Regions from separate parts of the Kitasatospora sp. NPDC022856 genome, predicted to be linked through region 2. Evidence: riboswitches for the same ligand, from Rfam matches in the RefSeq annotation. Region 2 holds a riboswitch; the other holds the start of a gene.
What was found. A riboswitch is a leader RNA that binds a small molecule or an ion and turns the genes downstream of it on or off. The one in region 2 is predicted to bind S-adenosylmethionine.

Region 1 (11,451 bases), on a different contig from region 2:
TGACGGCGCTGGGAGCGGCGCTCGGGGACGGGGCCCAGGGCTCCTAGAGTCGGCCGAGCCGGCCGGCGGTCGGGCCGCCGGCCGGCACGGCGGCGGTCAGTCCAGCGCCGTCAGCTGGTCGAGGAACCACTGCTGCGGCGGCAGCGCCGTCGAGGCGGCGGCGAGGCGCTTGCTGCGGTCGGCCCGCTCGTCCTCGGGCATGGTGAGCGCCGTGTGCAGGGCCTCCGCGGTGGCGATGACGTCGTACGGGTTGACGCACAGGGCGTCGTCGGCCAGCTCCGCGTGGGCGCCGGCCTCGCGGGAGAGCACCAGGGCGCAGCCGCGGTCGGAGACCACCGGTACCTCCTTGGCGACCAGGTTCATGCCGTCGCGGATCGGGTTGACCAGGGCGACGTCGGCCAGCCGGTAGGCCGCCAGGGAGCGCGGGAAGTCGTCGTTGACGTGCAGGATCAGCGGCTGCCAGTCGGCGGTGCCGAACTCCGCGTTGATCTCGGCGGCGAGCCGCTCGACCTCGGCGGTGTAGGCGCGGTACTCGGCGAGGTCGGTGCGCGAGGGGTAGGCGAAGGCGATGTGCACCACGCTGTCCAGCCACTCGGGGCGGCTGCGGAGCAGGTGCCGGTAGGCCTGGAAGCCGCGGACGATGTTCTTGCTCAGCTCGGTGCGGTCGACCCGGACGACGGTGCGCCGCCCGCCGACCGCCTCGCGCAGGGTGGCGAGCCGCTCGTCGACGTCCGGGCGGTGGGACCGCTCGCGCAGGAAGTCGGCGTCGGCCCCGAGGGCGTGCACGCCGAGCCGGGTGGTGCGGCCCGCGTGCGTCACGGTGAGGGCCTCGCGGTCGACGTCCGCGCCGAGGACGTCCGCGCAGCAGTCGGCGAAGGCGAGGGCCCAGCGGCGGGTCAGGAAGGCGGCCCGGTCGGCGCCGAGGATGCCGGTGAGGACGCTCTCGGCGACGTCGTCCGGCAGCAGCCGGAAGTACTCGGGCGGGGCCCACGGGGTGTGCGAGAAGTGGCCGATGCGCAGGTCGGGGCGGGCGGTCCGGAGCAGGGCCGGGGCCAGTGAGAGGTGGTAGTCCTGGATCAGTACCGCGGCCCCGGGCGCGGCCTCGGCGGCGAGGGCCTCGGCGAAGGCGGCGTTGTAGGCGCGGTAGGACTGCCATTCGGAGCGGAACTCCGCGCCGAAGGAGGGGGCCGTCGGGGTGGCGTAGAGCAGGTGGTGGACGAACCAGAGGGTGGAGTTGGCGACGCCGTTGTAGGCGGCCGCGAAGGTCTCCGGGTCTATGTCCAGCATCCGGACGGCCTGTCCGCCGACGTCGTGGCCGGCCCGGTCGAGGCGGCCGTCGGGGGCCTCCCGGGCGGCCCGGCGGTCGGCGTCGCCGAGCGCCGCGCAGACCCAGACGGCATGCGGGTCGTCGATCGCGGAGAGTCCGGACACCAGCCCGCCGCCGCCCCGGCGCAGGGTCAGGGTGCCGTCGGCCGCGGTACTGAATGACACCGGTCCCCGGTTGGAGGCCACCAGTACGGTGGCGGAACCGGTCGCACTCGAACGTTCGGTCGTGAGATCGCCCATGGTTGGTACGTTGCCGTGGGCCCGGGTCGGCAAACCCCCGTCCGGCGTCAGGCCTGGTGGCCGTGGTGGGCGGCGTACTCCGGGACGGTGTGCATCGGGGGCCGTTCCTCCGCCGTGATCGCATGGGTGTGCGGGGTGAAGATGGCGGCGCCGCCGGCCGGGGGCCCGGCCGCGGTGCGCGGGTCCCGGGTGAACTGGGTGAGCAGCGGGTGGACCAGGTCGGCGGAGGCCTTCAGCCGGTGGGTCCGGTCCAGGCGTTCCAGGGCGGTGCGGTAGATGGTGGCGGCCATCCGGCCGAGCGCCTGGCTGTCCTGGTGGCGGTGGTGGCGTACGCCGACGTCCACCTGGGCGAGGGCGTCCAGGCCGGCGAGCTCCAGGGCGTCCACCAGGAGGCCGAGCTCGACGCCGTAGCCGGTGGGGAACGGCAGCCGTTCGAGCAGCGAGCGGCGGGCCGCGTACTCGCCGCCGAGCGGCTGGACGAAACCGGCGAGTTCCGGCCAGTGCAGGTTGAGCAGGGGGCGGGCGACCAGCTCGGTGACCCGTCCGCCGCCGGAGGGGACCACGGCGGCGTCGCCGGAGCCGGAGCCGTTCGTCACTTCGAGCGGCCGGTCGTACATGGCCTTGACCAGCTGGATGTCCGGCTCGGTGAGCAGCGGGCCGATGATGCCGGAGACGAAGGCGGGGTCGAAGGAGCGCAGGTCGGCGTCGACGAAGCAGACGATCTCGCCGCTGGTGACCAGCAGCGAGCGCCAGAGCACCTCGCCCTTGCCGGGGGAGGCGGGCAGCCGGGGCAGGATGTCGTCGCGGTGGACGACCCGGGCGCCGGCCCCGGCGGCCGCGGCGGCGGTGCCGTCGACGGAGCCGGAGTCGACGACGACGAGTTCGTCGACGAGGGGCAGGCGTTCCATCAGCTCGCGGCGCACGGTGCGGACGATGTCGCCGACGGTGGCCTCCTCGTCCAGGGCGGGCAGCACCACGCTGACGGTGCCGGCCCGACCCGCCGCCTGCTTGGCCGCCAGCAGGGCGCCCACCGGGCGGTCGGCCGCGCTCCAGGAGCGGCGGCGCAGCCAGGACGCCGCCTTCGGGAGGAGCGCGGGTGTCGGTTCGGCGGGCACGGAACTCTCCTCGACGGATCGGGGTGGGACGGGGCATCTCGCGTGGCGGACGGTCCCGTTCAGGGTTGACGCCTTCGGATACAGTCTTCGTACAGCGATCGGACCTTCGCACGCCGGGGTCGCCGCTGAGCAGGACCACAACTTCACAGAGCTCATCCAGAGGGACTGAGGGAACGGCCCGTTGACGTCCCGGCAACCTTCTCGCACGGCAGGCCTCCGGCCCCGGCGGGACAGGTGCCAATTCCGGCCTGTGGCGCGCCCGCGTCACGGGGAAGATGAGGAGAGAGGCCTCCGCCATCATGGCTATCGACACCGCCGCAGCCGCCCCCGCGACCGTTGATCTCGGTCCCGCCGTCGCACTGTCCTGTCGGGAGTGCGGTACCCGGTTCCCGCTCGGTCCCAGCTTCGCCTGCCTGGAGTGCTTCGGGCCGCTGGAGATCGCCTACGACTTCGGGAGCGAGGGCGCGGAGGAGCTCCGCAAGCGGATCGAGGCCGGTCCGGCGTCGATCTGGCGCTACGCCCCGCTGCTGCCCGTCCCGGCCGACGTGGCCGACAAGCCGAACCTCAACCCGGGGTGGACCCCGCTGGTGAAGGCGGACAACCTGGGCCGCGAGCTCGGGTTCACCGCCCAGCTGCACGTCAAGGACGACTCCGGCAACCCGACGCACTCCTTCAAGGACCGGGTGGTCGCCTGCGCGATCGAGGCGGCCCGCGCGTTCCACTTCACGACCCTCTCCTGCTCCTCGACCGGCAACCTGGCCGGCGCGGTGGGCGCGGCGGCGGCCCGGGCCGGGTTCAAGTCCTGCGTGTTCATCCCGCACGACCTGGAGCAGGGCAAGGTCGTCATGGCCGGTGTCTACGGTGGCGAGCTGGTCGGCATCGAGGGCAACTACGACGACGTGAACCGCTTCTGCTCGGAGCTGATCGGCGACCCGGCCGGTGAGGGCTGGGGCTTCGTCAACGTCAACCTGCGCCCGTACTACGGCGAGGGTTCCAAGACGCTGGCGTACGAGATCTGCGAGCAGCTCGGCTGGCGGCTGCCGGAGCAGATCGTCATCCCGATCGCCTCGGGCTCGCAGCTGACGAAGATCGACAAGGGCCTGCAGGAGCTGATCAAGCTGGGCCTGGTCGAGGACCGGCCGTACCGGATCTTCGGCGCCCAGGCGGCGGGCTGCTCGCCGGTGTCGGCGGCCTTCAAGGCCGGCCAGGACGTGATCCGGCCGGTCAGGCCGGACACCATCGCCAAGTCGCTGGCGATCGGCAACCCGGCCGACGGCCCCTACGTGCTGGACATCGCCCGGCGCACCGGCGGGGCGGTCGAGGACGTCACCGACGCCGAGGTGGTCGCCGCGATCAAGCTGCTGGCCCGGACCGAGGGCATCTTCGCCGAGACCGCGGGCGGGGTGACCGTCGGCGTGCTGAAGAAGCTGGTCGAGACCGGACAGCTGGATCCGGCCAAGGAGACCGTCGCGATCAACACCGGTGACGGCCTGAAGACGCTGGACGCCGTCTCCGACTCCGGGATGACCACCGTCATCCGCCCGACGCTGGCCTCGTTCCGCGACGCCGGCCTCGCGTCCGCCTGACCCGCCCGCCGCCCCCGCAGCCCGTACCGGCCGCCCGGCCGCACCGCCCGAGGAGATCCCCCATGAGCGCCACCGTCCGCATCCCGACCATCCTGCGCACCTACACCGGCGGCGCCGCCGAGGTGGCCGCCGAGGGCGCCACCCTGGGCGACGTCATCGCCGACCTGGAGCGGAACCACGCCGGGATCGCCGCCCGGATCCTGGACGACGCCGGCAAGCTGCGCCGGTTCGTCAACGTCTACGTCAACGACGACGACGTCCGCTTCGCCGAGGGCCTGGCCACCGAGATCAAGGACGGCGCGAGCGTTTCGATCATTCCGGCGGTGGCCGGCGGCTGCTGATCCGCCCCTTTCCGACCAGGCCTTTCATCGGCCGACCCGTTTTCGACCGGGCCGTCCGCCCGTACGGAATTCCGATCTCCGTACGCGCGGGCGGCCCGCCGCATTCCGGCGGGAATATTTCGCGGTCCGGGGGAGTAGAGTGTGGCTCGTCCGGGAAGAGGGCCGCGCCACCCCCCTCGCGCCGGTACTCGAACTCCGTCCGCGCCCGTACCGCCGGTGTCTGTCCGGCCGCTGAGACCGGCGCCGGGGCCGTGACCGTGAAACATGTCAGGCCGATGTCAGAATTCTCGAAGGCATTTGAGTAATTCGTCCGCTATGTCCGGCGTGAAATGCCGATTTCCTCCCGCTTTGGTCTGGCCTGTCCCCTGGTGGACCTAGGGAATTCCCAGCGGTTGACCCTGTTGCAGAGGGCGTCGATCCGGATACATTCAGCCGCGGTCGACGCAATCACCCGCTCACCGGAGGCCTTCCGGTGGTCTCCGCGGACGATTGTGGCGTGCACGGCTGCGCCCAGGGGGGGTTCCCCGGGCCGGCCTCAAACCAGACCCGGGCCCGCGACCTGCGGGCGCGTGAAGGGCCAGCACAGCACTAGGGGAGTTCGGAATGGCTCAGGGCACCGTCAAGTGGTTCAACGCGGAGAAGGGCTACGGCTTCATCGCGGTCGACGGTGGTGCGGACGTCTTCGTCCACTACAGCGCGATCCAGATGGACGGCTACCGCACCCTTGAGGAGGGCCAGCGGGTCGAGTTCGAGATCTCTCAGGGGCAGAAGGGCCCGCAGGCGGACATGGTCCGCGCCGCGGTCTGACCTTTCCGACCCCAGGAGTTCGGCTCGGCCCATTCGGCTGGTGCACCTCTTGCTTCACGACGGGCCCGTACGACACATGTCGTACGGGCCCGTCGGCATGTCCGGCGGGGGCCCGCGCGGCGTCCGGCGCGGGGGTGCCGGACACCCCGGCGGCGGCCCGGCGGCGGCCCGTCGGGGGCTCGCCGACGGCGGCCGCAGGGGGCGGACGCGGCTCGCGGGTTGGGCGATTGGGCTTGCACTCGCCTACCCGGAGTGCTAATCATTGGCGTTAGCACTCACAGTGTGAGAGTGACAGCGGACTGGGTCGGTGAGGCCCCCGGGAGCGGTAGGGGAAAGGACCCCCGCACACCAGGGCCGTCCGTCGCGGGCACCCCTTGGTCCGAGCAGTCGACCGTGTCCCGGAGGACCACTTCTGATGGCCAAGATCATCGCCTTTGATGAGGAAGCTCGCCGCGGCCTTGAGCGTGGCATGAACCAGCTCGCCGACGCGGTGAAGGTCACGCTCGGCCCCAAGGGCCGCAACGTCGTGCTGGAGAAGAAGTGGGGCGCCCCCACGATCACCAACGACGGTGTCTCCATCGCCAAGGAGATCGAGCTCGAGGACCCCTACGAGAAGATCGGCGCGGAGCTCGTCAAGGAGGTCGCCAAGAAGACCGACGACGTCGCGGGTGACGGCACCACCACCGCCACCGTGCTGGCCCAGGCGCTCGTTCGCGAGGGTCTGCGCAACGTCGCCGCCGGCGCCAACCCGATGGCCCTGAAGCGCGGTATCGAGAAGGCCGTCCAGGCCGTCTCGGACCAGCTGCTGGCCCAGGCCAAGGACGTGGAGACCAAGGAGCAGATCGCCTCCACCGCCTCCATCTCGGCCGCCGACACCCAGATCGGCGAGCTCATCGCCGAGGCCATGGACAAGGTCGGCAAGGAAGGCGTCATCACCGTCGAGGAGAGCAACACCTTCGGTCTGGAGCTCGAGCTCACCGAGGGCATGCGCTTCGACAAGGGCTACATCTCCGCCTACTTCGCCACCGACCTGGAGCGGATGGAGGCGACGTTCGAGGACCCGTACATCCTCATCGCCAACTCCAAGATCGGCTCGGTCAAGGACCTGCTCCCGCTGCTGGAGAAGGTCATGCAGAGCGGCAAGCCGCTCGTCATCATCGCCGAGGACGTCGAGGGCGAGGCCCTGTCGACCCTGGTCGTGAACAAGATCCGCGGCACCTTCAAGTCCGTCGCCGTCAAGGCCCCGGGCTTCGGCGACCGCCGCAAGGCCATGCTCGGCGACATCGCCATCCTCACCGGTGGCACCGTGATCTCCGAGGAGGTCGGCCTCAAGCTGGAGAACGCCGGCGTCGACCTGCTGGGCACCGCCCGCAAGGTGGTCATCACCAAGGACGAGACCACCATCGTCGACGGTGGCGGCGACAGCGACCAGGTCGCCGGCCGCGTGAACCAGATCCGTGCCGAGATCGAGAACAGCGACTCGGACTACGACCGCGAGAAGCTCCAGGAGCGCCTCGCCAAGCTGGCCGGCGGCGTGGCCGTCATCAAGGCCGGCGCGGCCACCGAGGTGGAGCTCAAGGAGCGCAAGCACCGCATCGAGGACGCCGTCCGCAACGCGAAGGCCGCCGTCGAGGAGGGCATCGTCGCCGGTGGTGGCGTCGCGCTGCTGCAGGCCGGTGTCGCGTTCGACAAGCTGGAGCTGGAGGGCGACGAGGCCACCGGTGCCAACATCGTCCGCGTGGCGCTGGAGGCCCCGATCAAGCAGATCGCGACCAACGCCGGCCTCGAGGGCGGTGTCGTGGTGGAGAAGGTGCGCAACCTCCCCGCCGGTCACGGCCTGAACGCCGCCACCAACACCTACGTCGACCTCATCGCCGAGGGCATCATCGACCCGGCGAAGGTCACCCGTTCCGCGCTGCAGAACGCCGCCTCCATCGCGGCGCTCTTCCTCACCACCGAGGCCGTCATCGCCGACAAGCCGGAGAAGGCCGCCGCGGCCGCCGGCGGAGGCATGCCGGGCGGTGACATGGACTTCTGATCCCCTCCGGGATCGGTCGTTTCCCGATCGCACGGGCGGTTCCCCTCGGGGAGCCGCCCGTGCGGCGTTGTGTCCGGCGCCGTTTTGGGACAATGGACGGATGGCTGCCACCGCTGATGACATCGAGACCGCCCTGCACAACGCGCGGGCGCTGATCCTGGCCGACCTGACCGCGCGGGACGTGGCGGACGCCGCCGTGGTGTCGCTGGTCGAGGACGCCGTGACGCACCGCCGGTGGTGGCTTGAGCAGTGGCCGGACGGCGCCGAGTACGTGCTCGGGCTGGTCGCCCAGGACGTCCAGGACGCGCTGCTGGAGGCCTACGGCCGCTGGCCGCTCTGCACCTCGTGCGCGGCCGATGGTGACCCGCACGCGCTGGGCGTCGAGCCCGAGCTGGGGCCGGAGCCGCACTGGGTCTGCGGCAAGGCGGGGGCGGTGGTGGCGCCCGTCGGCCGGCTCGACGGCTGACCCTGCCCCGGCCCGGCCCGGCGCCCCGTGCGCCGGGCCGGGCCTTCGCGCGTCCTGGGCGGGTCGGCCGGTCAACGGGTCGGCCGGTCAGTGAGTCGGCTGGTCAGCCGGTCGGCCGGTCAGTGAGTCAGCCTTCGAGCCGGTCGAGTTCGGCCGCCAGGTTGGCCCGGGCGGCGGCGTCGAAGCGCTCGCGGGCGAGGGGCGTGCGGTAGAGCGCGGGCAGGGCCAGGAGCCGGCGCAGGATGTCGGCCCGCCCGGCGCGGAAGTCCGGCTCCGGGACGAAGGCGTACTCCTCGCGCACCGCGGCCGCGTAGGCGGCGTACGCCCGCGGGTCGCCGCCGAGGACGGCGAGGTCCGCGTCGCAGAGCACCTCGCCGTCCCGGTCGCCGGGTTCGGGGCGGTGCGAGACGGTGAGCCGGACCAGACGGGCCACCTCGGCGGTCCGCGGTCCGGACAGGCCCGCCTCGGTGAGCGCCCGGACGGCGAGGGCGGCGCTGCGCTCCTCGTTCTCGGAGCGGTCCGGGCGGTAGACGGCGTCGTGGAACCAGGCGGCCAGCCGGACGGTGTCCGGGTCCTCGGCGTGCGCGGCGAGCACGTCCACGTGGCCGAGCACCGCCCGCAGGTGGGCGGTGGTGTGGTAGCGGCGCTGCGGTTCGGCCCAGCGGCCCAGCAGGTCGCGGCCGTACGGCGCGGGGTCGGCGCCGGCGCCGCAGCGGCGCAGCAGGGCGGTCCAGTCGGCGAGCAGGTCGGCCGGGACGGGGGCGGCGGGCTGGTTCGGCATGGGCTCATTCTGGCGGGGTGCCGGTCGCGGCACGGGCGGAGTCCGGCGGGTCCACTGGACGCATATGTAGTTTGACGATATATGTAGTCCTATGACAGAACGAGCCATGCAGGAGCCGACGCTGCTTCTGCTCACCGCGCTGGCCGACGCGCCCAGACACGGCTACGCGCTCATCCAGGAGGTCACCGCGATCTCCGACGGCCGGGTGAAGATGCGCACCGGCACCCTCTACGGCGCGCTCGACCGGCTGCTCCAGCAGGGCCTGATCGAGGTCGCCGCCGAGGAGGTCGTGGACGGCCGGGCCCGGCGCAGCTACGCGCTGACGCCGGCCGGCCGCGGCGCGCTGGCGGCCGAGGCGGGGCGGCTGCGGGCCGTCGCCTCCGAGGCCGAGCGCCGGCTCTCCGCCGTGCTCTCGATGGTCAGGGGGGTCTTCGCGTGAGCATGCAGACCATCGACCGGCCGGTCGCCCTGCGGGCGGCGCTCCAGCTCTACCCGGCCCGCTACCGCCGCGAGCGCGGCGAGGAGCTGGCGGCGGTCTTCGCCGACACCACGGCGGAGGCGGACCGGCCCACCCTGCTGCGGGAGGCGCTGGACCTCGCCGCCTACGGCCTGCGGATGCGCGCCCGGCTGACCTCGGCGTCGGCGGCCGGGCGGCTGCTGGCGCTGGCGGTTCCGCTGGTGGCCGGCACCGCCGCGGGGGCCGCCCTCTACCCGTGGGTCAGCAACCCCGACCTGATCGCCTGGCGTATCCAGGGGGCGCACTCCTCGGTCCTGCTGGCGCTGACCGTGTTCGCGCTGCCGGTGGCCTCGCTGCTGCTGGCGGTGGCCGCGGTGCTGGGGCACTGGACGGCGGCCCGGGTCCTGTCGGTCGCGGTGATCGGTGCCGGTCTGCTGAACCTGGCCGACTCCGTCCTGAGCGTGGAGTTCGTCGACTGGTGGTGGTTCTCCTACAGCTCCACCTCCGCGCTGCCGTTCGTGCTGTCCGGTCTGCTGGTGCTCGCCGCGCCGGGGGACCTGCTGGGCCGGCCGACCTGGCGGACCGCGGCCCTGGTGCCGCTGGGCGCGGTCGGGGGTCTGCTGGTGGTCAGCGCCCAGGGCGGCTGGGACACCCGGTACCTGATGAACGACCCGTGGGCCGCCCTGCTGCTGGCGGTTCCGCTGCTGCTGGTGTGTGCCGCGGCGCGCGGTTGGCTGGTGCCGGCGGCGATCGGGCTGGCGGTGCTGCCGCTCACCCTCTCGTTCAGCCTGTTCAGCCTCTGGGAGTCGGCCGGTGGGATCTGGAACCTGTTGGGGGTCGGCGCGGTCGGCGCGGCGTTCGTGGCGGTGGCCGGGATCGGCTGGCGGGGCATCGAGGGTCTGCGCCGCTCGGCTCTGTGACCGATCGGCCGTACGGGCCTCGCCGGGCGCCTCGCGATGTGGCAGGCTGTCTGATATGTCTAGACCAATTTTCGAAGTCATCGCGCTGACGCCCCAGGACGCCCAGGCCGCCGAGTCGGGCGGCGCCGACCGGCTCGAACTGGTCACGGACATGGCCGCCGACGGGCTCACTCCGTCGGTCGAGGACTTCGCCAAGATCCGGGCCGCCGTGGAGCTGCCGCTGCGCGTCATGCTGCGCGTCCGGGACGGCTTCGCGCCGGGCGACCTGGACGAGCTGGTGGCCCGGGCCGCCGCGCTGCGGGCCGAGGGCGCCGACGAGTTCGTCTTCGGCTTCCTGACGGCCGACGGCGCCGTCGACCTCGCCGCCACCGAGGCGGTCGCCGACGCGGTGGCGGGCTGCCGCTGGACGTTCCACCGGGCGATCGACCACAGCGCCGACCGGACCGCCCTCCGGGCGGCCCTCGGCGGGCTGTCCGGGCTGGACACCTACCTCACCTCGGGCGCGGTGGCCGGGGTGGACGCGGGCCGGGAGGTGCTGCTGGCCGAGCTGGCCAGGGCCGGCGAGCCGGGGTACGGGCAGCGGATCCTGATCGGCGGCGGCCTGCGGGCCGAACACCTGCCCGGTTTGCGGGCGGCGGGCTTCGACGGCTTCCACGTCGGCGGAGCGGTGCGGGTCGCCGGGTGGCAGTCCCCCGTGGACGCCTCCAAGGTCGCCGAGTGGCGGTCCCTGATCGATGGCTGAGCGTGAGAGCGCCGACAGCTGAGCGATCGGCGGTCCGCGACTCGACGCGCGAAGGGTACCGGCGGATACCGCCGGTCCCCTTCGCGCGTCCCGGGCCCGGCGCGGTCAGCCCAGCCGGTCGGGCAGCGGCTCGGCGTGCAGCACCGTCAGCCCGGAGACGGCACGGGTCAGCGCCACGTACAGGCGGCGCAGGCCGGTCCGCTCGTCCGGCTCGCCGGCGACCACCGCGGCCGGCTCGTCCAGCACCACGTAGTCGTACTCCAGACCCTTGGCCAGCGAGGCCGGGACGAGGGTCAGCCGGGCCTCGGCGCTGGTCTCGGCGCCGGGGGAGAGGAACGGCAGGCCGGCCGCCGTCAGGGCCGCGGCGAGCAGCGGCACGCGCGCGTCGGCGGCGATCAGACCGGTCGAGCCCTCGTGCTCCAGGGCCCGGTGGCAGGCCTCGACGACCGCCTTCTCCAGCCCGTCGTCCGGGACGCGGGTGATCGTCAGCGAGCCGGGCGCCGCGCGCACGGACGTCGCGGGGGCGAGACCGGGGGCGATCGCGGGCAGCAGCCGGGAGGCGTAGGCGATGACCTCCTCGGGGACGCGGAAGCCCTTGGTCAGCTCCTCGATGTGAGCGGACGGCTTGCCCA
Region 2 (11,451 bases):
CGACCGGACCAGGTAGGCGGCGGCCGCCACGTCCATCGGATCGGCGGCGCCCGGCACGCTGCCCGACTCCAGCGCCCGGACCAGGTCCGGCTGCCCGAGCCGCAGCCGCTCCGCTATCCGCACCCGGAACGCCGGCTCGGACTCCAGTGCCGCGGCGAGCGCGGTGGCGGCGTACTTGGCCCGGCGCGCCGGGGTGAACTTGGCGTACGGGCGCAGCGTCTGCGGCAGCTCCGCGACCGGCAGCCCCCCGAGCGCGTCGGCGGCGAGGCCCACCACACGCCGGCGCACCCCCTCGGGCAGCGGCCGGTCGAGCTTCTCGGCCGCGCGGGCTGCCGCCGGCTCCTCACCGCCGGAGCCGCCGGCCTCCTCGCCGTCGACCTCCTCGGCGGGGGCGCCGGTGCCGGGCGCGGCGGCCTCGACCGCGTCCGGCGCCTGCGCGTCCACAGCGGGCTGCCGCCCCTGCGGCCCGGCGGGCTCCTGCGCTGCGTCCACCACGTCCTCGGCTCCGATCCTCGCCAGCGGGGTACGGCCGTCGGCCGTACCCCTGGTCGTCACGCTCCGTGCGCTCTGTCTGTATTGTCCCGCGCGGCGGACGGCCGTGCCGCGCACCGTCCACCGCGCGGGGCGGGCATCAAGCCTGCTCGGCGGCCTCGGCGCCCGGACGGGCCACCAGTTCGACCTGGTCCACCGCGTTGCACCAGCGGCAGCGCACCGACTCGATGGTCTCGCTGTGCACCTCGGTCTCCTCCACCTTGGACTCGCCGGCCAGGTCGAAGTGCAGGAACTCGGTCACCCGGGCGGTACGGGTGACGTCGAAGCGGGTCAGGTTGCCGCACAGGGTGCAGCGCCAACGCGTCTCTGCGGTCAGGGCGGGGACGGTCATCGGGGGTCCTCTCGGGTGGTCCCTGGGTGGGCTCAGGCGCTCCCCCCGGAGCCCCGGCATCGGCGGCGGGAGGCGGGATTGCCCGCCCCAAGCCTATTGCCTGGGGCAACCACCCCGGCCACCGGTCACGGCGATCGCGGGGGTGGTCCACCTGCCGTACAGCGCGGTGTCGCCCGGGCCGGACGGAGGGATGCTTGGTCGCATGGCGATCCCGGTCCTCGACCACACCGGCGCGCGGGACGGCCCCCCGGCCGCGCCCGTCCCGGCCGTCAGCTACGCGCTGATCGCGCTGAACGTGCTGGTCTTCCTGCTCGGCCCGGCGGCCGGGCTCAACCCGCTGTACGGCCGCGGGCAGGACCGGGTCTGCGCGGAGCAGCGGTACGAGCAGCGCTGGGGCGCCGTCCCGGCCGAACTGCTGGCCGGACGGCCGCTGAGCGCCGAACAGGTGGCCGAGGCCCCCGACCCGGTGCCGGGCTGCCCGGCCGCCCCGACCCCCGGCAAGCACCCGGCGATGTCCGTCCTCAGCGGGCTCTTCGTCCACGCCGGCTGGCTGCACCTGCTGGGCAACCTGCTCTTCCTCCAGGTCTTCGGCCCCACCGTGGAGGCCCGCTTCGGCCGGGCCCGGTTCGCGCTCTTCTACCTGGCGGCAGGCTCGCTGGCCACCTACGGCTTCGCGCTGGCCGAGGCGCACTCGGCGGACTACACCCGGGTCCTGATCGGCGCCTCGGGGGCGATCGCCGGCGTGCTCGGCGCCTACCTGAGGCTGCACCCGCGGGCCCGGGTGACCACGCTCGTCCCGCTGCTGCTCTTCCTGCCCCTGCGGCTCCCGGCCTGGCTGGTGCTCGGCCTCTGGTTCGCGCTCCAGTGGTGGTCGGTGCACTCGGCGGGGCCGGGCGTCGCCTACCTGGTCCACGTGATCGGCTTCTCGGCGGGGTTCCTGTACGCCTGCACGCTGGCCACCCGCCCCCCGCGACGGCCCCGCTGACGCCCGATACCCTGGCGGCACCTCACAAAGGAGCCCGAACAGTGATCACCGCCATCGTCCTGATCAAGACCAGCGTCGACCGCATCCCGGAGATCGCCGAGGCGATCGCGGCCATCGAGGGCGTCAGCGAGGTCTACTCGGTCACCGGCGGCTACGACCTGGTGGCGATGGTGCGGGTGCGCCGGCACGACGACCTGGCCGAGGTGATCCCCGGCCGGCTGAACAAGGTCCCGGGCGTGGCCCACACCGAGACCCAGATCGCCTTCCGGACCTACTCCCAGCACGACCTGGAGACCGCCTTCGCGCTCGGCCTGGGCGAGTAGCCTCCCCCGTTCAGCCCTCGCGCCGGGTGTCCGCGACGCAGCGGCCGCCCTCGTTGCGGTAGTTCCAGGCCGCGCCGTCCGTGACCAGCTCGCGGACGGCGGTCAGGAACCGGTCGATGTGCTCGTCCGGGGTACCCGCGCCGAAGCTGACCCGGATCGCGTTCAGGCTGCGCTCCCCCGGCAGCGACGCCTCCGGCGCACCGCACTCGGACGGCGCCACGTCCTCGTCGCCGAGCAGGGTGCGCACCAGCGGGTGCGCGCAGAACAGGCCGTCGCGCACCCCGATGCCGTACTCGGCGGAGAGCGCGGCCGAGAAGTGCGAGCTGTTCCAGCCCTGGACGACGAAGGAGAGCACGCCCACCCGGGCCGAGTCCGCGCCGAACAGGTTCAGCACCCGCACCTGCGGGACCTCCGCCAGCCCGGCCTTCAGCCGGGCGATCAGCTGCCGCTCGCGGGCCTCCAGCGCGTCGAAGCCCGCCTCGGTCAGGGCCCGGCAGGCCGAGGCGATGGAGTAGACGCCGATCACGTTCGGCGAGCCGGCCTCGTGCCGGGCCGGGCCGGTGTGCCACTGCACGGCCACCGAGCCGTCGGCCTCCCGGGCGACCGTGCGGGTGGCGCCGCCGCCGGCCAGGTACGGCTCGGCCGCGTCCAGCCAGTCGGCCCGGCCGGCCAGCACCCCGGCGCCGAACGGCGCGTAGATCTTGTGGCCCGAGAAGGCGATCCAGTCCACGCCCAGCTCGCGCACCGAGACCCGGTGGTGCGGGGCGAGCTGCGCGGCGTCCAGCACCACCCGGGCGCCGTGCCGGTGGGCGGTCTCGGTGAGCTCGGCGACCGGCCAGAGCTCGCCGGTGACGTTCGAGGCGCCGGTGACGCAGAGCAGCTTGGGGCCCTCGGGGGCCTCGGCCAGCGCGGCGTCCAGCGCGGCGACGGCCTCGGCGTGCGAGCGCGGGGCGCGCAGGTAGGTGACGCTCAGCCCGGCGTGGCGCCAGGGCAGCAGCGAGGCGTGGTGCTCGGTCTCGAAGGCGAAGACCCGGGTGCCGGCCGGGACGGCGCCCGCCAGCAGGTTCAGCGAGTCGGTGGTGGCCCGGGTGAAGACCACCTGGTCGCCCTCGCGCAGGTCGAGGAAGTCCGCGACGGTGCGGCGGCTCTGCTCGAAGAGGTCGGTGGAGAGCTGGGAGAGGTAGCCGGCGCCCCGGTGCACGCTGCCGTAGTAGGGGGCGTAGGCGGCGACGTCGTCCCAGACCCGCTGCAGCGCCGGGGAGCTGGCGGCGTAGTCGAGCGCGGCGTAGGTGACCTTGTCACCGTTGACCAGCGGGACCTCGACGTCGTGGCCGAGGACGGGGAGCGGGGCGCAGATCTCGGTGGCGACGGACATGGGGGTGCACTCCTTCGACGGGTAAGGACCCCGGAGGTGCGTGTCAGCCGGCGTCCGCGCTTGTCACGCGGACGGTTCGCCGCGAGACCCGGTCCTCACCCAGGGCACCCCGCCACGGACGGAGGGTTGCCGGACAGCCAGCTGGGGCTTGACGCTGTCACTCATGACCTGGCGAAGACTCTAGGTCGCGTCCGTCGAGTGGTCAAACAGGGGTCCGCCATCCGGACAGCGGTCCACCACCGGGGCACGGCGACGCCACCGCCGGACGCGAAAGGGCCCACGGGGAGGCATCCCCCCGCGGGCCCGACCGCCGCTTCACACCCGGGTGGTGGCCTCGGACCAGCGCCGCAGCAGATCCTGCGCGGCGCCCGAGTCGATGGCCGCCGCGGCCCGCTCCATTCCGGCCGCCAGCTGCTCGGCGAGCGGCGCGTCGGTGAGGTCCAGCGCCACCAGCGCCGTCGCCGTGTTCATCAGGACGGCGTCCCGCACCGCTCCGCGCTCCCCGGCCAGCAGCCGGCGTGCGACGTCCGCGTTGAACGCCGGGTCCCCGCCGCGCAGCGCCTCGATGCCCACCAGCTGGACGCCGACGTCGCGTGGGTCGAAGGAGGTCTCGGTGACCTCGCCGTCGCGCACGATCCAGACCCGGGAGGTGGTGGTGACGGTCAGCTCGTCCAGGCCGTCGTCGCCGCGGAAGACCAGCGCGGTGGACCCCCGGCGGGCCAGCACCCCGGCGATCAGCGAGGCCAGCCGGGTGTCGAAGCAGCCGATCGCGTGGGCGGTGACCTTGGCCGGGTTGGTCAGCGGGCCGAGGGTGTTGAAGGCGGTCGGCACCCCGAGGCCGCTGCGGGCCGGGGCGGTGTGCCGCATCGCGGGGTGGAACCTGGCCGCGAAGCAGAAGGTCAGTCCGACCTCCTCGGCCACCTCGGCGACCCGCCGGGCCGAGAGGTCCAGATTGACGCCGAGCTTCTCCAGCACGTCCGAGGAGCCGCTCGCCGAGGAGGCCGCCCGGTTGCCGTGCTTGACCACCTTGGCACCGGCCGCCGCGGCGACGATCGCCGACATGGTCGAGATGTTGACGGTCTTCGCCCGGTCGCCGCCGGTGCCCACGATGTCGACCGCCGGGCCGGGGATGGAGAGCGGTTCGGCGTGCGCGTACATCGAGTCCACCAGGCCGACAATCTCGTCCACCGTCTCGCCCTTGGCCCGCAGGGCGACCATGAAGCCGGCCATCTGCACCGCGGAGGCCTCGCCGCTCATGATCCGGTCCATCGCCCAGGCGGTGTCCGCCCGGTCGAGGTCCTCGCCCCGCAGCAGCGCCGACAGGATGTCCGGCCAGGTGCGGACCACCTGCACGGGGTCCTTGCCGCCGTTCGCAGGGTTCACGTTCACCATGGCTGACTCCAGCTCTTGTCGGTTCCCCGAGGGGTTCTCCGTAAGGATGGAGCCAGCCTATCGAGCGGCGGGACGCCTCCGCCCCGCCGTCGCCTTCACTTCTCTCCCACTGAGACGCGGTCCTACCGGGCGGCCGGGGCCCGCTTCGCCAGCCGGGCCCGGAGCAGCGTGGCGGCCGCCTCGGCCAGCGCCACCGGGTCCACCGGGTGGGAGATGGCCGCGTCGGCCCGGCTCCAGGCGGCCAGCCAGGAGTCCTGCGGCCGGCCGATCACCACCAGCACCGGCGGGCAGCCGTAGATCTCGTCCTTCAACTGCCGGGCGAGCCCGAGGCCGCCGGCCGGGACCGCCTCGCCGTCCAGCACGCAGAGGTCCACGCCCCCCTTCTCCAGTGCCTTCAGCACCGCGGGGGTCGTCGCGCACTCCAGGTAGGTCAGCTCCGGCAGATCCTCCGCGGGCCGGCGGCCGAGGGCCGTCAGCACCTGCTCGCGGGTGTTGCGGTCGTGGCTGTAGACGAGAACGGTCAGCGTCTCGTCGGTGGTGTACGCCATGGGCCCTGCTCCCTCAAGTGTGATCCGGACCACGTTCGTCTCAACCCGGATGCTACTCCCGATCACCGCCCGCCGAGCCACTCCCGCACGATCCGTCTCAAGCCGCCGCGCCCACGACTCACCCGCCCGGAGGACAGGCCGTCACCCCCGCAGTCGCGGTCCACCCGTACGGCCGACCCGAGGGCCTTTCCCTTACTCCCGGCGGACCCCGAAGGAGTGGAGCGACACGCTGGGCATCAGGGTCGAAGATGCCTTCGAAGAACCGTCAGAAAAGGGACACGCCCCTGCTCAGCCGCCATCCGGGCGTCCCGGCGGGCCCCACCGGGGCATACCGCACGCACCGGACACTCCGAGGGACACCCCCCGGCGTGAAGACGGAATAAGGGACCGACATAATGTCCGTCGTGGCGACAGCAACAGCAGTAGAAACCGGGCACGCGCACGGATCGGTCAACCGGCCGAACATGGTCAGCGTCGGAACGATCGTCTGGCTCAGTTCCGAGTTGATGTTCTTCGCGGCCCTCTTCGCGATGTACTTCACGCTCCGCTCCGTCAAGGGAGCCGAGTTCTGGAGCGAGAAGGCGCACGCCCTCAACGTGCCCTTCTCCTCGGTCAACACCACGATCCTGGTGCTCTCCTCTCTCACCTGCCAGCTCGGCGTGTTCGCTGCCGAGCGCGGGGACGTGAAGAAGCTCCGCTCGTGGTTCGTCATCACCTTCGTGATGGGCGCGATCTTCATCGGCGGCCAGATCTTCGAGTACACCGAGCTGGTCAAGAAGGACGGCCTCTCGCTGTCCTCCGACCCGTACGGCACGGTGTTCTACCTGACCACCGGCTTCCACGGTATGCACGTGACGGGTGGTCTGATCGCCTTCCTGCTGGTCCTCGGACGGACGTACGCAGCCAAGCGCTTCACGCACGAGCAGGCCACCGCCGCCATCGTGGTGTCGTACTACTGGCACTTCGTCGACGTCGTGTGGATCGGCCTGTTCGCGACCATCTACCTGATCAAGTAACCAGCTGATCAGGTCGCTGGCCACCGGCTCCGGGTCCCGCCCTCACCGGCGACGGCCCGATTTGCCGGTGCCTACGCTCCCAACCGACCGACCGCGCGCGCAGCCCTAGACAGGCAGCCTCGTGCCGGCCAGACCGGCCGCCGGGTGCACCCACCAGTCGACCAGATCCTGACACCGGGGTTATTCCGTGAAAAAGCTCTCCGCACGACGGCGCCACCCATTGGCGGCGCTGGTCGTCCTACTTCTCGCCCTGGCGGCAACCGGGGGGCTGTACGCCGCGTTCGCGCCCGCCGACAAGGCGCAGGCCGACGTCGCCGCGCAGTCGCTCGCGATCGATGAGGGCAAGAAGCTCTTCGCCGTGGGCTGCTCCTCCTGCCACGGCCTGAACGGCCAGGGCAGCAGCGACGGTCCGAGCCTGGTCGGCGTCGGCTCAGCCGCGGTCGACTTCCAGGTCGGCACCGGCCGCATGCCGGCCCAGCAGCCCGGCGCCCAGGTGCCGAGCAAGAAGAACATCTACTCGCAGGCGGAGATCGACCAGCTCGCCGCCTTCGTGGCTTCGCTCGGCCCCGGCCCGGTCATCCCGACCGAGGAGCAGTACACCTCGACCAACCCCGAGGACCTCTCCAAGGGTGGCGAGCTGTTCCGCACCAACTGCGCCCAGTGCCACAACTTCGCCGGCCAGGGCGGTGCCCTGACCCAGGGCAAGTACGCCCCGTCGCTGGAGGGAGTGGACGCCAAGCACATCTACGAGGCCATGCAGACCGGCCCGCAGAACATGCCGTCGTTCCCGGACACCACCATGCCCGAGGAGCAGAAGAAGCAGATCGTGGCCTTCGTCCGCCACACCACCAACGATGAGCCGAACCCCGGCGGTCTCACGCTCGGCAGCCTCGGTCCGGTGACCGAGGGCCTGTTCGGCTGGATCTTCGGTCTCGGCACGCTCATCGCGGTCGCGATCTGGGTCGCCGCCCACACCACCAAGGCCAAGAAGTCATGAGCCACGACATGTCAGAAGAGAAGCTCCCGGAGTCACACGGCTCCGCCGGACACCACGAGGTGGCCGCCCACGGCGATCCGTTCGCCGACCCGGGCCTGCCGGCCCACCAACCGCGTCGCACCGACATCGACGAGCGGGCCGCCCAGCGGGCCGAGCGCCAGGTCTCGCTGATGTTCGTGGTCTCGATGCTCGCCACCGTGGGCTTCATCGCCTCCTACGTGGCCATCGACCCGGACAAGATCGTCTACATCTTCCCGCTGGGCCACGTCAGCGCGCTGAACTTCGCGCTGGGCATGACCCTGGGCGTCGCGCTGTTCTGCATCGGCGCGGGTGCGGTCCACTGGGCCCGCACCCTGATGTCGGACCACGAGATCCCGGCCGAGCGTCACCCGATCGAGGCCGACGACGAGGTCCGCGCGGACGTCATCGAGCAGTTCAGGACCGGCGCCGCCGAGTCCGGCTTCGGCCGCCGCAAGATGATCCGCAACACCCTCATCGGTTCGATGGCCCTGGTGCCGCTGTCCGGCGTCGTGCTGCTGCGCGACCTGGGCCCGCTGCCCGAGGACAAGCTGGAGCACACCGGCTGGCGCGAGGCCACCGATGTGAAGCCGCTGCAGCTGATCAACATGAACACCAACCAGCCGATGAAGGCCGAGGACGTCATCGTCGGCTCGCTGACCTTCGCCATGCCGGAGGGTCTCAGCACGCACGACGAGGACTTCCAGCAGCAGATCGCCAAGGACGCCCTGATGCTGGTGCGCATCGCACCGGAGGACATCAAGGACACCGAGTCCCGGGAGAAGGGCTTCGAGGGCATCCTCGCCTACTCCAAGATCTGCACCCACGTCGGCTGCCCGATCAGCCTGTACGAGCAGCAGACCCACCACGCGCTCTGCCCCTGCCACCAGTCGACCTTCGACCTGGCGGACGGCGCGCGCGTCATCTTCGGCCCGGCCGGCCACCCGCTGCCGCAGCTGAAGATCACCACTGACGAGAAGGGCTTCCTGGTCGCCACCGGCGACTTCGACGAGCCCGTCGGCCCGAGCTACTGGGAGCGTGCTCGATGAGTAGCGCGAGCAGCACCACCTCCGGTGCCGCCAAGCCCGCCGGCAGCACGCGTGCCAAGCCCGCCAACAAGTGGGAGCAGGCTGCTGACTGGACGGACGGCCGGCTGGGGATCTACTCCCTCGCCAAGGCCAACCTGCGGAAGATCTTCCCGGACCACTGGTCCTTCATGCTGGGCGAGATCTGCCTCTACACCTTCGTCATCATCATCCTGACGGGCGTGTACCTGACGCTTTTCTTCAAGCCCAGCATGGGCGAGGTCATCTACGACGGCTCGTACATCCCGCTCAAGGGCATCCCGATGTCCGAGGCGTACGCGTCGACGGTGGACATCAGCTTCGAGGTCCGCGGCGGCCTGCTGGTCCGCCAGATCCACCACTGGGCCGCGCTGGTCTTCGTGGCCGCAATGCTCGTGCACATGATGCGCGTGTTCTTCACCGGCGCGTTCCGCAAGCCGCGTGAGATCAACTGGGTCTTCGGCTTCCTGCTGCTGGTCCTGGGCATGTTCGACGGCTTCTTCGGCTACTCGCTGCCCGACGACCTGCTCTCGGGCACCGGTATCCGCTTCATGGAAGGCGCGATCCTCGCCGTCCCGCTGGTGGGCACCTACATCCAGATGTTCCTGTTCGGCGGCGAGTTCCCCGGCCACGACATCGTGCCGCGGTTCTTCACCATCCACGTGCTGCTGATCCCCGGCATCATGCTCGGCCTGCTGGTCGCGCACCTGATCCTGGTCTTCTACCACAAGCACACCCAGTGGGCGGGCCCGGGCAAGACCGAGAAGAACGTCGTCGGCATGCCGCTGATGCCGGTCTACATGGCCAAGGCCGGTGGCTTCTTCTTCCTGGTCTTCGGTCTCATCGCCGCCGTCTCGGCGATCGCCACGATCAACCCGATCTGGGCGTACGGCCCGTACCGCCCCGACCAGGTGTCCACGGACGCCCAGCCGGACTGGTACATGGGCTTCTCCGAGGGCCTGATCCGCGTCATGCCGGGCTGGGAGATCGGCCTGTGGGGCCACACCCTGAACCTGGGTGTCTTCGTCCCGCTGATGATCTTCCCGCTGGTCCTGGTCGCGATCGCGGTCTACCCGTTCATCGAGTCCTGGGTCACCGGCGACAAGCGCGAGCACCACATCCTGGACCGCCCGCGCAACGCGCCGGTCCGCACCGCGCTGGGCGCCGCCTGGATCAGCCTGTACCTGGTGCTGCTGGTCGGTGGTGGCAACGACCTGTTCGCCACCCACCTGCACCTGTCGATCAACGACATCACGTACTTCGTCCGCGTGGGCTTCTTCGTGGTGCCGGTACTGACCTTCATCGCCACCAAGCGCTGGTGCCTCGGCCTCCAGCGCCGGGACAAGGAGAAGGTGCTGCACGGCCGCGAGACGGGCGTCATCAAGCGCCTGCCGCACGGCGAGTTCATCGAGGTGCACGCCCAGCTGCCGCAGGCCGACCTGCACAAGCTCACCTCGCACGAGCAGCCGCCCGTGTTCGAGCTGCCGGCCGAGACGGACGAGAACGGCGTGGCCGCCAAGGCCGGGCTGATCCCCCGTACCCGGGCGAAGCTCTCCCGCGGCTTCTACGGCGAGGGCAGCCGGATCCCGAAGCCGACCGCCGAGGAGCACCACGAGATCACCAGCGGCCACGGCCACCACTGATCCCGTACGCATCCCCCGCGTCACCCCCGAGGGCCGCCGACCAGAGTTCTTCCTGGTCGGCGGCCCTCGGGCTTTCCCGTCCGCCCCACCGTCAGGAGCCCCCGTGGAGCTGTCCGTCGACCCCGCCGCCGCCACGCCCCCGTACGAGCAGATCCGGGAGCAGATCGCCGAGCGCGCCCGCACCGGTGACCTGCCGACCGGGCTGCGGCTGCCCACCGTCCGGGCCCTGGCCGAGCAGCTCGGGCTGGCGGCCGGGACGGTGGCGCGGGCCTACCGCGAGCTGGAGACCGACGGGGTGGTGGAGACGCACGGCCGGCGCGGCACCCTGATCGCCGCCACCGGGGACACCGCGCACCGGCTGGCCGCCGCCGCGGCCACCGAGTACGCCGAACGGGTCCGGCGGCTCGGCGTGCCGGAGGCGGACGCCCTGGCGGCCGTGGCGACGGCGCTGCGGCTGGCCCACCGGGAGCCCGGCCGGGAGGGCTGAGCGGCCCGGGCCGGGGCCGGGAGGGGCGTCAGAGCTCCGGGCGGATCATCCCGGTGGCGGGGGCCCGGGAGGCCGGCGGCGTGGTGCTGACGGGCTGTCCGAGGGCGCTGTGCTTGACCCAGTCGGTCCAGGCGATGTTCCAGTCCCCGAAGCCGTTGCCGAACGACTCCATGCTCGGACCCTGGCTGTTGACCACCGTGACCAGGTCGCCGATCCGGGTGTTCTGGTAGAACCACTTCGCGTTCTCGGTGCTCATGCCGGTACAGCCGTGGCTGACGTTCGCCACCCCCTGCGAGCCCACCGACCAGGGCGCGGCGTGCACGTACTCGCCGCTCCAGGTCACCCGGGTGGCCCACTCGACGTTGAGGTCGTAGGCCTCCGAGCTGCCGGCGGCTATGCCGATCGTCTCGCCGCTCATCCGCACCTGGCGCTCCTGTCCGAGCACCACCTTGACGCCGTTGCGGGTGTCGAAGCCGGGCTTGCCGGTGGTCACGGGTATCGTCCGGACCACCTCGCCGCCGCGCGTCAGGGTGAGCTCGTGGGTGGCGGCGTCCACCACCGACTCCACCCGTTCGCCGATCCGCAGGGCCAGCGCGGCGCGGTCGCCGCCGTAGAGGCCGTCCGCGATCCGGCTGCCGGTGCCGTCGTAGACCAGGCTGACGGTGGTGCCGGTCGGCCAGTACTCCTCCGGGCGGAAGTGCAGGTTCTTGTCGTCCACCC

Region 1: linked by a shared signal. The riboswitch ahead of thrC (threonine synthase) and the one ahead of ACZ34W_RS00990 (aminotransferase class V-fold PLP-dependent enzyme) in region 2 are both predicted to bind S-adenosylmethionine.

Annotation. Positions count from the first base shown of each region.
Region 1 is NZ_JBVHHE010000006.1:77,829-89,279, forward strand. It holds gene otsB (trehalose-phosphatase) at 1-47, shown strand, start outside; gene ACZ34W_RS09305 (alpha,alpha-trehalose-phosphate synthase (UDP-forming)) at 97-1,566, opposite strand; gene ACZ34W_RS09310 (glucosyl-3-phosphoglycerate synthase) at 1,614-2,681, opposite strand; SAM riboswitch class I at 2,831-2,963, shown strand; gene thrC (threonine synthase) at 2,981-4,267, shown strand; gene ACZ34W_RS09320 (ubiquitin-like small modifier protein 1) at 4,330-4,608, shown strand; gene ACZ34W_RS09325 (cold-shock protein) at 5,212-5,415, shown strand; gene groL (chaperonin GroEL) at 5,831-7,453, shown strand; gene ACZ34W_RS09335 (hypothetical protein) at 7,554-7,919, shown strand; gene ACZ34W_RS09340 (HD domain-containing protein) at 8,047-8,700, opposite strand; gene ACZ34W_RS09345 (PadR family transcriptional regulator) at 8,792-9,139, shown strand; gene ACZ34W_RS09350 (hypothetical protein) at 9,136-10,077, shown strand; gene ACZ34W_RS09355 (copper homeostasis protein CutC) at 10,133-10,819, shown strand; gene ACZ34W_RS09360 (HelD family protein) at 10,925-11,451, opposite strand, start outside.
Region 2 is NZ_JBVHHE010000001.1:218,678-230,128, forward strand. It holds gene ACZ34W_RS00970 (NYN domain-containing protein) at 1-555, opposite strand, end outside; gene ACZ34W_RS00975 (hypothetical protein) at 632-883, opposite strand; gene ACZ34W_RS00980 (rhomboid family intramembrane serine protease) at 1,086-1,868, shown strand; gene ACZ34W_RS00985 (Lrp/AsnC ligand binding domain-containing protein) at 1,910-2,191, shown strand; gene ACZ34W_RS00990 (aminotransferase class V-fold PLP-dependent enzyme) at 2,202-3,566, opposite strand; SAM riboswitch class IV at 3,618-3,735, opposite strand; gene trpD (anthranilate phosphoribosyltransferase) at 3,882-4,958, opposite strand; gene ACZ34W_RS01000 (hypothetical protein) at 5,081-5,506, opposite strand; gene ctaE (aa3-type cytochrome oxidase subunit III) at 5,902-6,522, shown strand; gene qcrC (cytochrome bc1 complex diheme cytochrome c subunit) at 6,710-7,519, shown strand; gene qcrA (cytochrome bc1 complex Rieske iron-sulfur subunit) at 7,516-8,586, shown strand; gene qcrB (cytochrome bc1 complex cytochrome b subunit) at 8,583-10,244, shown strand; gene ACZ34W_RS01025 (GntR family transcriptional regulator) at 10,348-10,731, shown strand; gene ACZ34W_RS01030 (L,D-transpeptidase) at 10,760-11,451, opposite strand, start outside.